One region of the Shewanella sp. CAL98-MNA-CIBAN-0140 genome, then DNA from elsewhere that is predicted to be linked to it. Evidence: predicted binding sites of a transcription regulator. Region 1 holds the regulator's gene; each other region holds the start of a gene.
What was found. Region 1 encodes sigma-54, which starts transcription at its own class of promoters, with help from an activator protein. Its sites were predicted from a motif close to GTTGGCACGNNNNTNGNNT; they were not measured.

Region 1 (3,281 bases):
CAGTCGGCATGCCGTGCTTAAAGCCAAAAGACTCAAAGTTAATGACCAATTCTTTATCGACACTGCCTAGTAGTATTTGCCTAACTTGGTCGCTTAACTCGTAGATATTTAGCGCCGAAGTGTCAATGTAATGGTCAACAATTTTTGCGGTAGGCTCAAGTAAACGGCCTTCTAATTTGATCGCTTCTTGCAGTGAAATATGATTTTTAGATAACGGGTGCAATCGGCGTGTTTCGCTGTAGCGTTTAAGTAACACTTTATCATTGGAATTTAGAAAGAAGCTGATAATTTCAGTGTCATGTTCAAGTAGGGCTAATTGGTCTTGAAGCACTTTGCCTTGTTCAGCAATGTTGCGGACATCAACACTAATCGCAACTAAATCATTACTGCCCTTGAGCTGAGCGAGTAATGTGCCAATGAGGGGTAGAGGCAAATTATCGACACAATAATATCCTAGGTCTTCTAATACTCTTAAGGCAACGGATTTCCCTGAACCTGAACGTCCCGATACTATGACAAGTTTCATGCAGTTATAACCCGATAAAGTTCTGTTGCGTTGTGGCTTTTGCGAAGCTGTTTCAATATTTGCTTATCGCTGAGCTTTTTAGCCATACTCGATAACGTGCCTAAATGTTGTTGGCACTGGTCTGCAGGTACTAACAAAGCAAATAAAATATCCACGGGCTGCTTATCAATTGCATCAAAGGCAATGGCTTCTTCACATTTAACAAATATCGCGATGGGGTGATCGATGGTCGTTAATCGACCATGAGGTATCGCAATGCCATTTCCTATACCTGTGCTACCCATTTTTTCTCTCGCTAATAGGCTTTCAAAAACCTCTTGCGAAGACAGGGTTGGATACTGGGCAGCGACTAAATTGCTGATGAGTTCCAGTACTTTTTTCTTACTGCCCGGTGTGGCACAGGTAGTGCATTCCGGCTGCAGAATGGTACAAAGTTCCATCGTTAGTGTTTTGTATACTTCTCTTTGTGTTTAATTACCTGACGGTCGAGTTTATCGATCAGGGCGTCTATTGCAGCATACATATCAGTATTTTCTGACATAGCAAAAATCTCTGCGCCATTAACGTGGATTTTGGCTTCTGCTTTTTGTTGTAATTTGTCTACATGGAGTACAACGTGTACATTATGGATCTGATCGAAGTGTCGTTCAAGCTTTGAAAATTTACCATTAACATACTCACGTAAAGATTCAGTTATTTCGACATGACGTCCAGTCAGATTTATATCCATAGAAAATCCTCCACAACCTTGTAGGTTATAAACTCTTACGTTGGTTTGAGGGCGGGATTAGCATTGCTTCTCGGTATTTTGCAATCGTACGACGAGCAACGTTTATGCCTTGTTCTGCCAGAAGTTGAGCCATTTTACTGTCACTCAATGGTTTTTTCTGGTTTTCTGCGGCAACCAGCTTTTTGATAAAAGCACGAATTGCTGTTGATGAGCATTCCCCGCCATCGTCAGTGCTGACATGGCTAGAGAAGAAGTACTTTAGTTCAAATAGTCCACGTGGGGTGTGCATATATTTTTGTGTGGTGACTCGTGAAATTGTCGATTCATGCATTTCTACTGCTTCAGCAATATCATTTAGCACCATAGGTTTCATGGCTTCTTCACCGTATTCAAAGAAGCCTTGCTGAAATTGCACAATGCAATTTGCCACTTTGAGTAGAGTATCATTGCGGCTTTCGATACTTTTAATAAACCATTTAGCCTCTTGCAAATGGCCTCGAATAAATTGACTGTCAGACTGATTTTTACTGCTTCTAGCCATGGCGGCGTATTGCTGATTAACGCCAATTTTGGGCATATTGTCTGGGTTTAACTCTACAACCCAACGGCCATTTTTCTTTAGTACCGTGACATCGGGAATAACGAATTCGTCATCGGTGGCGGTGATCAATAAGCCTGGACGAGGATTGAGTGATTGGATTAGGGTGATGGCGTCACGTAACTCATTTTCTTTTAGCTTAGTTTTGCGCATCAATAATCTAAAATCACGCCCAGCAATTAAGGTTAAATAGTCTTTGATTAGCAAACGGGCATTATCGATATGGGGTGTGGTGTTAGAGAATTGCGCTAATTGGATCAATAAACATTCACTTAAATCACGTGCAGCAACACCAACGGGATCAAAGTGTTGAATTCGTTTTAATACAGCTTCAACTTCATCTAACTCAACATTTTCGTCACCCATGGCTTCGAGAATATCGTCGGTACTTTGGGTTAAATAACCGCGTTCATCCACGGCGTCGATGATCGCTGTGGCAATGGCAAGATCGGTCTCTGAAAATGGAGTGAGATTTTTCTGCCATTCTAAATGTTCATACAGACCTTCGGTGGTTTCACCTTGAAACGGCATGTCATCATCGCGCATGCTAGCACTACCTGAACCTGACATCGGCGAGGCGGTGTACACTTCATCCCATGTAGTATCCATGGCTAAATCATCCATGGTTTCTTTGGTCATAGATTCTGCTGTGTCGACTGTTGAGGTGTCTTTTTCAATATTGACAATGCTGTTGTCACTGAAGTCTGTATCAGCTTGGTCGCGATTTTCTTTTACGGGGTCTTTTGCTTCAGAAAACTCATCTTCTATTTCAAGTAATGGATTTGAATCCAATGCTTGTTGGATTTCTTGCTGTAGCTCCAATGACGATAATTGCAGTAAGCGAATGGCTTGCTGCAATTGTGGGGTCATGGTTAAGTGTTGACCCATTTTAAGTTGGAGTGACGCTTTCATTTACCGCTTATCCCTAGATGATTTCCATAAAAGTGACAATTTATAAAACTGTAATGGATTGTCACGTACATCAATGATGTTTAACGCTGTTTAGATATCGTTCAATCAAATGAGTTAGATAGACTAAAGGCCCGTAAAGTAACTATAGCTTGAATTGTTCACCTAAGTACACCGCCCGAACTTGTTGATTGCTCAATACCTCATCAGGTGTGCCTTCGGCAATTAAATTACCTTGGCTGACGATATAAGCTCGCTCACAGACATCTAACGTTTCACGTACGTTATGGTCGGTAATTAATACTCCTAGACCTCGGCTTTTAAGTTGTTGAATGATTTTTTTTATGTCGATGACAGAAATCGGATCAACACCAGCAAAGGGCTCATCGAGTAGAATAAATTTTGGATTGGCGGCTAAAGCGCGCGCAATTTCAACACGACGACGTTCACCACCCGATAACGACATGCCTAGGCTGTCTCGAATATGGGTAATATGGAACTCTTCTAATAGATGCTCA
Region 2 (3,281 bases), on a different contig from region 1:
CTTCTATTTCAGTTTCTACCAATATCAGTAGGTCGCTAACCACCAACATTAGTCCGCCAAGCGGCAGTGAAGATGTGTTCAAAAATATCTTTGGCGATATCATTGGCAATGACGGCGCTATTACGTTTAAATTTTCAGATGAATACTATCGGGTTCAGTCACCACATTAATGTGAGTTTTCGCGTGCGCAGCATGTTTAACAGCACGAGAATACACATTGATATAAGGTTACTGATCGCTTGGGTGAGCAAACGGGTATAACGGTAACCCCTGATCAACATTTATGGTTACTTCGACATATAGTGGTAGAAATATCACTATCGTTTAGGCCAAATTAGGGCGTCAGTAATGGCAGATATTGAATGACGAAGAGTAGAATAACGAAGAGTAAAAAGAGTGTTTGCGTGCTTTATTCTCCAAATGATCGTAAATGACATTGAGATCGGCTTGTTCGATGAGCGTTGCAACAGGAATATTTTCATTATTGGTATAAATTGAGGGCAATGGCCTCTCGATGATGGCCGTTTTCTTATATTCATCAAAGTGCCATTCTTGATTACTATCATCACGGATAGACATGTAGGTTATGTGTGCTTATTGGCTTAATCTATGGCGTTGGGTGTTGATAAAAACGTTCATCAATGACATATATACCGACTACTAGCAGGTCTATATGTACTACTTCTATATCCAAAACTCCCGGTCCATTCCGCCTAGGTCACTTTACTCATCACTCCCGAGCTAATAAGCCGTTGTCACCATAGTCATAAAACAACTCAATATACGATAGAAAGCGTTAATTTTCGCGTCATAGAGCTTTGTCTTCATTATCGTATAACGATCAGTCTATTTTCTTCAATATGAAAAATCATGGAGATGATTTACCTGCCAAAATACTGATTTTACAGTGAATTTCGATGGTGTTAATTTCAATGGGATACTTTTACTCAAAGCGTAGTCGGATAGGCCAAATCTAGTGTGGAAAACATACATAAATACCAGGCTACCTACTAATTTATGGCATATATTTTGCTTTAACTCTATAAGTTCAAAAATATGACACTGCGGGTGATCACTGATGAAAATGAAAACAGGAACAATTAAGATGTTGAACAGTAAACGTTTGTTCGTAAGTGTAATGTCTTGGATTATCGTAACCTGCACCAGCTTACTGTTTGCGCCTAAATATTTATTGGCGAGTTTATCGTTAGACAAACTCGTTAGCGAATATGGTCAGTTTATTGGCTTAGGCTTAATTATTGGTGTGGCCTATTTTTTAAGCCAAATTTTTGCCTTTGTTGTCGATGAGTCCATCGTATATTTACGTCAAAAACGTACAGTAGAGACTATTGAAGTAAAAGTAAAACTACTTGATCCTGCAGAAAGAGCCTTGCTACGTGAATTTTTTTTACAAGGGCAGACTATTTTAACCTTGCCGCAAAATGAGTTGGCGGTTAAAAATTTAGTTAACACTAGCATACTCGAAATGCTAGGCAATGAACGTCACTATGCTATACAAGGCCCAACGGCGGAATACAAAATTTCTATGCAAGCACGTAATTATTTAAATCGTGATGTATTACGTTTACCTGCTGGTGAGCCGAGTGCAGATGAAATGAATTATCTGATCAAAACGCGACCACATTTTATTAATGGCTTGGTTCAATCGCGCAAGCATGCAGCCTAATATCGTGGTTAGTTGTGGTTAGTTGCGGTTAGAAGTCGGTCTGAGTGGATAAAAAAATGGGGGCCTATAAAGCCCCCAATCTGGCATAAAAACACTTCATGTGTTTTGTCGCCAATTTATCATTCGCAAGGAAGTATCCATAATGATTATGAATAATAAGCAGTAAAAAACTTAGCCTAGTAAGCTACTCACTTAGTCGGTGCAGACTTCACAACAAACATCCACATTAGATAAGACATTATTCCGAAGGTACAGAAGATCACCATCATAGAAAGAAATCCTATAGCGTTACCAAACATTAAATCTAACCAAAATGCCATGATATTTATCCTCGGAATGTGAAATCATGATCATCATAAAGTCAAAATTACACCGCAATACTGATCTTGATCAATTTTTAGTCGTCGTGATGTTATTTTTTTGTAAAATTGCTTCTTAACTCACAAAACACCTCTATTTCATCTCAGTTAGGACTATGAATGACTTTTGAGCAGTTGAGTGTTTTTTATAGAAAAGAATAGGTAAAGGGCTTGCGATTATTAAATGCAAAGGTATAATCGCCAACACTTAATTGTGACAAACTTTGTTGATACGTGGTTTGAGTTGCACAGTAACTCAGTAGCAGCCTAAAGACATGGCTATACTCAGATAAATATAATCGCATTGAGTATCGATATTTGAGTAAGTATAATACTTGAGTGTTGGTCATAAAGAGTCAATTCACTAAAATTGTTTTGCAAAGATATTTGGACTAATCAGATTACTTTGCAAAGCTAAAATAGCTTAAAATCTTTGCCTGAGTGATGAAATTGGTATACATGGGGGATTCAAAATCCCCTGCTTCGCGGCGTGTCGGTTCGAGTCCGACCTCAGGTACCATTATTTAAAAAGCCCCGTTCTTAATTGAACGGGGCTTTTTAATGCTCTTAATTTATTGATTTTATGACTAATATCCTTGTAAACACTATTTTCTTCTACCATTGACGCTAACAGATGATGGGGTTACGTTAAGCTATAAATACCAAGGTAAACGGCCAAGTGTTGCGCGTAATAGTCTCAGTAGTTTGTTTAGTTATGATGTAAATGGTAATCGCTTTAAGTAAATTAAAAAACAAGATGATACGGTGGCATCTCCATATACTATGTCGATCGTTTTGAGCCTGAAGTGACGCTTGGTAGGATCGTTGAAAAAACCTATATTGGTAACTAGACTATTAACATGCAAGCCTATGTAGGCTGCTTGGGAAATCAATTACGGTTTTAGCATGAGTTACGTGACCACTTGGCCAGTGTCGATACCTTAATAGATGCGAGAATGGGGCGGGATTTCAGCCTCGTGACTATAATGTATTTAGCCAACCTGCTTAAATCGTTCCTGGTAATGCGTTTCTATCAAGTACAAGCTGGAGGCCGGGTGTGACAAAGGGCTATACCAAGCATGAGTATTTGAATGAGCAAGAGTCGATCCACATCAATGGCCCAATATACCATGTTAACGTCGGTCGTTTTTACATGTTGCTCCCTTTTTGCCGCACCCAAAGCACCGTCAGAGTACGAACCCATATGGGTATATCTTGAAAACTCCTATAAGTCG
Region 3 (3,281 bases), on a different contig from region 1:
TGTTGACATCGACTTGAGAAGTAAAGTTCTCAGGTCCTAAAATAGGCATCAATATTGATTCAATTTTTTTACGGTATTCTGCTTCTTGTTGTTGCACGAGATCTTGTTCACGACGGGCTCGAGCAGAGGTACCATCTTGACTACCAGAATTAAGTAAACGACCATTTGAGTCCGTCACCGTCACGCGAGAAGGCACCAGTCCTTGCACCGCAGAGCCAACAATATCAACAATCGCATCGATCTCTTCTTGGCCTAATCCACCACGACGAACGCTCACCACCACGGTTGCACTTGGCTTAGAGGCATTACGAGCAAAAACGTTTTGTTTTGGTAACGCTAGAATAACTTTGGCACGACTAATACTTTTTAATTCTTCGATAGCCCGAGCCAAGTTTAATTCTTGGCTGAGTTTTAAGCGAGCTTGCTCCATGCGCTGGCTGACACCAAATCCGCTATCTTGGCTTAAGTAATCATTAGCCTGGGTGTTACTTTGAACACCTGCTCGGCTGAGTAATAACTTAACATCTTGATATTTGTCTTCAGGCACTTTCACCACATCGACATTTATTTGATAATCGATTTGATTTTTATCAAGTACATCCAAGACTTGGATCATCTCAGTTGTTTCCATTTTACCCAGTGGACGATACTCAGGCTCTTGGGCCCACATCATCACAAAAACAGCCATAGCAAGACATATCGCTAATGCCAAGATCATGATCACTTGGCGCATCATATCGGCGCCACCAATGCCGCCAAGAAGCCCAGACGGGTTCTCTTGCCGTACGCCGGTATCAGCGGTTGAATTTGAACCTACCATTAAGTCTGTGCTCACAATACTTACCTGCTATATCTGATGTTGTTATTTTATTTGATCTGCGACTAAACAGGCATATTCATGATTTCTTTATAAGCATCGACAAGTTTATTACGTACCTGCACCGTTGCTTCAAAGGCAACGCCAGCTTTTTCACGCGCAATAACCGTATCAGACAAGCTAACCGTGGTGTCACCCATATCTAAACGCGAGGCTAAACTTGACGATGCTTGTTGTAGTTCATTGACGCTACCCACCGCCTGAGACAACAACTGGCTGAAATCAGCACCGGTAGTGTTATTGACTTGCTGGGTTAAATTAGGACGAATTGATGAACCAATAGAAGGGGCTATTTCGCCACGAAGTGACTGCATTTCTTGCATTAATGGATTTGCGCTAATCTGCACGATGTAACTCCCTTTCGTCGGCTTTTTGACGACAACAATAACTGATAATGATTTATAGCAATTTAGATGCCAATATTACAATTAGTAGGCGATAGGTAGAAAACAATTATAAAACAATTAGAAAATAGGCAGGCAAAAGGCAACAATAGGCAGGCGAAAGTAACCTATTTACCATATAAAATAGGTCACTTTTTGTCTTAATTATAAAATAAAACTTTAAAATCAATCAATTAAATAAGCTTGAACAAATAATCAATTAGCACAAGCATTGGCACTAAGCAGGTAATTGGATCCCCATATCGCGCATTTTTGCCATTTTATAACGTAACGTACGAGCACTGATCCCGAGTTTTTCAGCGACCATTTTCCGACTACCCTGACATTGATTTAGGGTTTCTAAAATAATCACATGCTCTTGGGCTTTTAATTCGCCACCTAAGCCTTCTAATTCGGCAGACTTATCAGTGTCAACATATTCTGGTGCCACTAACGCCACATCGCCAGAGTCTAAAATAATATCATTAACGCCAATATCATCATTAACCCGCAATATCAGTGCCCGTTGAATAACATTGTCTAACTCTCGCACGTTACCCGGCCAGCGATGGGTTAATAAACGCCGAGTAGCACCGTCATCCAGCTGTGGCACTGAGGTCATATTAAGTGCTTTAGCATGTTTAATAATTAAATGCCGCGCCAGCGGTAAAATATCGGCAGGTCGTTGATGCAGCGCAGGCCACGTTAACGGGAATACATTAATTCGGTAATATAAATCTTCTCTAAACTCACCCGAGGTGGCCAGCGCTTTAAGATCGCGGTTTGAGGTTGCCAGTACGCGAACATTCAGTTTAATAGTTTTACGGCCACCTAAACGCTCAACCTCACGCTCTTGTAACACCCGCAATAACTTAGCTTGTAACCCCAGCTCCATCTCAGATATTTCATCAAGTAATATGGTGCCGCCTTGGGCTTGTTCAAACTTACCAGGGCATGCCTGATAAGCCCCAGTGAACGCGCCTTTTTCATAACCAAACAAGGTCGCTTCTAACATATTCTCGGGTATTGCAGCGCAATTAATCGCAATAAACGGCTGGTCATGGCGTTGGCTATGTTGGTGAATATAGCGCGCCAGCACCTCTTTACCTGAGCCACTCGGCCCCATGATCATTACCGATGCATCAGATACTGCCACACGCTGAGCCAGCGACAACAAGGCTAAACTTTTCTCATCGGCAACCACAGGCTTATCGTGGTTTTGCTTTAAGGGTAAATAGCGGGACACTTGATTCAACAACACTTCAGGCGCAAATGGTTTAGCAAGGTAATCCACTGCGCCTAATTTCATTGCACTAACCGCACTGTTAATGGTGGCATAAGCGGTCATTAATAAGACGGGCAGTTTAGGTTGGTGCTGCTGTAAATAACCCAGCAACCCCATGCCACCAATACCGTCCATTTGCACATCGCTAATCACCATATCAAAATGGGTTACTTTTAAGGCCAAAATAGCCTCTTCAGCACTGCCAACATCAACACAGTCATAATGGGCGAGCATTAGCGTATCGAGTAATGCCTCACGTAAATCAGCATCATCTTCAACTAATAAAATATTGGCTTCAGCCACGCATCACCTCCTGATCACTTGCTTTGCTAATGTGCGGAAAGCTCAATCGAATATGACAACCCATTCCAGGTTTACACGACAACTGTATTTGTCCGCCATGGTTATGCACTACCGACTGAACAACCGCTAAGCCCAATCCTGTACCTTGACTTTTAGTGGTAAAAAAAGGTTCAAGTATTTGTTGTTGCATTGACGGTTCGAGCCCTTTGCCATTATCGATAACATCGAGTAATAGTCCATCAGCGGTTTCACTGGCGCTGACTTTTATTTTTGTTGCGCCCGCTTCAATGCTATTCATCACCAAATTGTTCACTGCTGAACTGAGTGCATTAGCATTGGCAAGCATCAATGAATTTGAGGTGTCTTCAGCCACAAGCTGACAGTGTTTTTTATCTGCAATAGGCTCGCAATTGGCCATAACCTGTCCAATAAT
Region 4 (3,281 bases), on a different contig from region 1:
ATGGGTGATGGCTCTGAGCTAGAATCTGGTTTTTTTGGTAAGTTACTTGGTGCGGGGAAACGGGCCATTTCCGGTGAGGGTATTTTTATGACCCACTTTACCAATGAAGGCCAGCAGAAACGTAAAGTGGCTTTTGCGGCGCCGTTTCCGGGGACCATTTTGGCGATAGACTTAGCTCAACATCAAGGCGAGCTTATCTGTCAAAAGGACAGTTTTTTAGCGGCAGCCTTAGGCACGCAAGTGAGCATGAAATTTAATAAGCGCTTAGGAACCGGGTTTTTTGGTGGTGAAGGATTTATCCTACAAAGCCTTAAAGGTGATGGCATGGCGTTTGTGCATGCGGGTGGGACACTGATAAAAAAAGAATTGCATGGTGAGACCTTGCGGGTCGATACGGGTTGTTTAGTTGGATTTACTCCCGGGATTGATTATGACATTCAGCGTGCAGGCTCGTTAAAGTCGATGGTATTTGGCGGAGAAGGCCTGTTTCTTGCCACTTTAAAAGGTCATGGGACTGTGTGGTTACAAAGCTTACCGTTTTCTCGTATGGCTGACAGAATTATTGCTCATGCGCCTTCAAATGGCGGTAAAGATCAAGGTGAAGGTTCAGTACTCGGTGGAATAGGGCGGATGATTAACTAATCGGGATATTAGCATTGAGTGCTCAGACGATTATAAGTCATCGCGCCGATTTAGTCTGAGCTGTCCTTAAAGGGATTGAATAATTTTTGTGTGCCCAAAATGCGTCAATGGCAATTAAAGGTTGTCGATGCTATTAGGCAAATAAAAACCGATAGCATTAGGCTATCGGTAATTAAGAATAGCGGCAGTTCACATGTCATTAATAAGTGGGTTTCGCGATAATAGTTTGCCCGATAGGGGTTAAACTTAACAAGGCCAACTTAATGTGTTGTATCGCAAAGGGGATCCCAATAATGGTGATGAAACAGGCTAATGCATGCACTAAATGACCAATAGCGAGCCAAATCCCAAAACATAAAAACCATAGCACATTACCCACTAAGCCTAGTGTGCCAGTACCAATATCTTCTTGGCCAGAAATGTGTTTGCGGTTAACGGTTTCTTGTCCAAATGGCCAAAAAGCTAATTCGCCAATAACAAAACAGGCTCTGCCAAAAGGGATGCCAATGATACTGATAAAGCACAGTACCCCCACAAGCCACCAAGCAAGGCCCATAACAAATCCACCCATTAAAAACCAAGCAATATTAAAGATTAAGCGTAAAAGTGACATTTTCATTCCTATCAAGAGTCAATATTAATTACTATATAGCGATAACTAGCGATAATCATGCCATTATTATAAGCTTATGATTCTAATTGTTTAAATGTTATTTTCGACATTGAGTGTCTGTTAGGTCTGACAATTAATACAAATGAATCGATGAGAATTATCATTTTTTAGTTAAAATACCCATATTACAGTTGATTGAGAGAAGACATGTTTTCGATAAGCCCAGTAGAGTCGATGAACTTTGACGGCCACACCCTCTACATTAAGCGGGATGATTTATTGCATGCTGATTTCAGTGGCAATAAAGCACGTAAGTTTTATCATTTTTTGCATCATGATTATTCATATGTGACCCGCCTAGTAGGGGCCGGTTCTGCACAAGCTAACTCTTTGTATTCATTATCTGTGCTGGCTAAGCAGCAGGGCTGGCAATTTGACTATTACGTTAGCCATATTAGCAAATTTTTACTACAACACCCCCAAGGCAATTACGCTGCCGCGATACAAAATGGGGCTAATATTATTAATGTTGCTGAGTTGCCATATGCCGATAACATAGCCGGCATGCATTTAGATGATGTTGTGCAATACATTATGTTATCAACTCCGACTTACGCCGATAAACAACATCTACTGTGTATTCCTGAAGGTGGGCGCTGTGAATACGCAGAAACGGGTATTGCGCAGCTTGCGAGTGAAATTATTGAGTGGGCTCAGATTAGACAACAAATTAAGCTCATGGTTTTTTTACCTTCTGGTACCGGCACCACAGCAGCTTATTTAAATAAGCAACTAATACAACAGCTCGCTCAATTGCAATTAACACCAGTACTTACCATTGAGGTATTAACCTGCAGCACGGTTGGCGGTGATGATTACTTACGCCAGCAATTTTCACAATTAATTGATGAAGTTTATTATCCTCACATTGTTAGTGATGGGCATAAATATCATTTTGGAAAATTATCGCAACGTTGTTTTGATATGTGGCAAACCGTATGTCAGTCTGGAATTGAATTTGAGTTGTTGTATGACCCTGTCGGATTTTTAGTCTTACAACATTATTTGAAGACTAATACGTTGACTAATACTGATATTTTATATGTACATCAAGGTGGGATATTAGGAAATAAAACGATGTTGCCAAGGTATCTACGAAAGTTTTCAAATTCGATTAACGCTTCATGACAACGAAAACGTAGTCACGCTCTAATTTTCGTCAGATTTACGACGATTAAGAAAATTAACTCATTGATAAAATGGGTTTTGTGTGAGTTTCGTTAGGTTTTTTGTTCTTATTCGACTGAGGTTTGAACTGGAGTAGTCGTAAAGTAGTAATTCATTTTGCTCTGTTTTAATAAACATCGGTAATTGAGAGGAGAATACCGAGAAATGAGTTTATTAAATACCAGAGCAAATGATTAACGCTTAGCGTTAGGGATATTACTTATTTGCAGAGATTAACCATTTCATGAAGTTCATTGCTTCAATGCGCTTTGAAAAGGTCTTTTTGTTTTTACCTAAGCTGTCGGTAAAAGCAATTGAGTTTTTGTTTGACGAAATAGAATTAACCGGGAAGCTAACTGAGATTTCGTGTCCATTCATGTTGTATGACATTGGTCACACTCCTTTTTATATATTCACCATTAGGTGAGACAATTGTTCAATAAAATATCCTTGGCATTTTTTAGTGTTGCGAAAGATTAATGTTTCGAGATTTAACTTACCCTATCTTTTACTCACTAATCAAGTGTTGTTATGTCAATAGTTGATTAAGGTCTACTTTGTGTCAGCAACATTGATGTTGTGACATAACCTTAAGGCACTTGATACAAGTGGCACTTAATTTTGTAAGTTGAACATAGTTTTATGACAGCAAGATTACGTGGATAGAAATTATCGTATCAACATAGATCAATTGAAAATCAAAAACGATGAACATAAGCTTGTCTTGGGTTTATTTACGAAGTGAAGTTGAGCAGACTTACAGGTAGGTAACCAAAATTAACAAGAAAACTAAATCTGC

Region 2: a site for sigma-54 is predicted at 1,017-1,035, ahead of AAEY93_RS06855 (superinfection exclusion B family protein). Genes of this name have one in related genera too.
Region 3: a site for sigma-54 is predicted at 1,280-1,298, ahead of fliE (flagellar hook-basal body complex protein FliE). Genes of this name have one in related genera too.
Region 4: a site for sigma-54 is predicted at 1,302-1,320, ahead of AAEY93_RS00735 (YccF domain-containing protein). Genes of this name have one in related genera too.

Annotation. Positions count from the first base shown of each region.
Region 1 is NZ_JBEOPI010000005.1:73,917-77,197, forward strand. It holds gene rapZ (RNase adapter RapZ) at 1-526, opposite strand, end outside; gene ptsN (PTS IIA-like nitrogen regulatory protein PtsN) at 523-966, opposite strand; gene hpf (ribosome hibernation promoting factor) at 969-1,256, opposite strand; gene AAEY93_RS04180 (RNA polymerase factor sigma-54) at 1,282-2,766, opposite strand; gene lptB (LPS export ABC transporter ATP-binding protein) at 2,909-3,281, opposite strand, start outside.
Region 2 is NZ_JBEOPI010000009.1:114,915-118,195, reverse strand. It holds gene AAEY93_RS06860 (hypothetical protein) at 343-579, opposite strand; gene AAEY93_RS06855 (superinfection exclusion B family protein) at 1,106-1,687, shown strand; gene AAEY93_RS06850 (DUF3149 domain-containing protein) at 1,876-2,007, opposite strand; tRNA gene AAEY93_RS06845 (tRNA-Leu) at 2,482-2,566, shown strand.
Region 3 is NZ_JBEOPI010000007.1:5,150-8,430, forward strand. It holds gene fliF (flagellar basal-body MS-ring/collar protein FliF) at 1-820, opposite strand, end outside; gene fliE (flagellar hook-basal body complex protein FliE) at 883-1,224, opposite strand; gene AAEY93_RS05165 (sigma-54-dependent transcriptional regulator) at 1,499-2,848, opposite strand; gene AAEY93_RS05170 (sensor histidine kinase) at 2,841-3,281, opposite strand, start outside.
Region 4 is NZ_JBEOPI010000001.1:174,802-178,082, forward strand. It holds gene AAEY93_RS00730 (TIGR00266 family protein) at 1-642, shown strand, start outside; gene AAEY93_RS00735 (YccF domain-containing protein) at 842-1,255, opposite strand; gene AAEY93_RS00740 (1-aminocyclopropane-1-carboxylate deaminase/D-cysteine desulfhydrase) at 1,463-2,443, shown strand; gene AAEY93_RS00745 (hypothetical protein) at 2,699-2,872, opposite strand.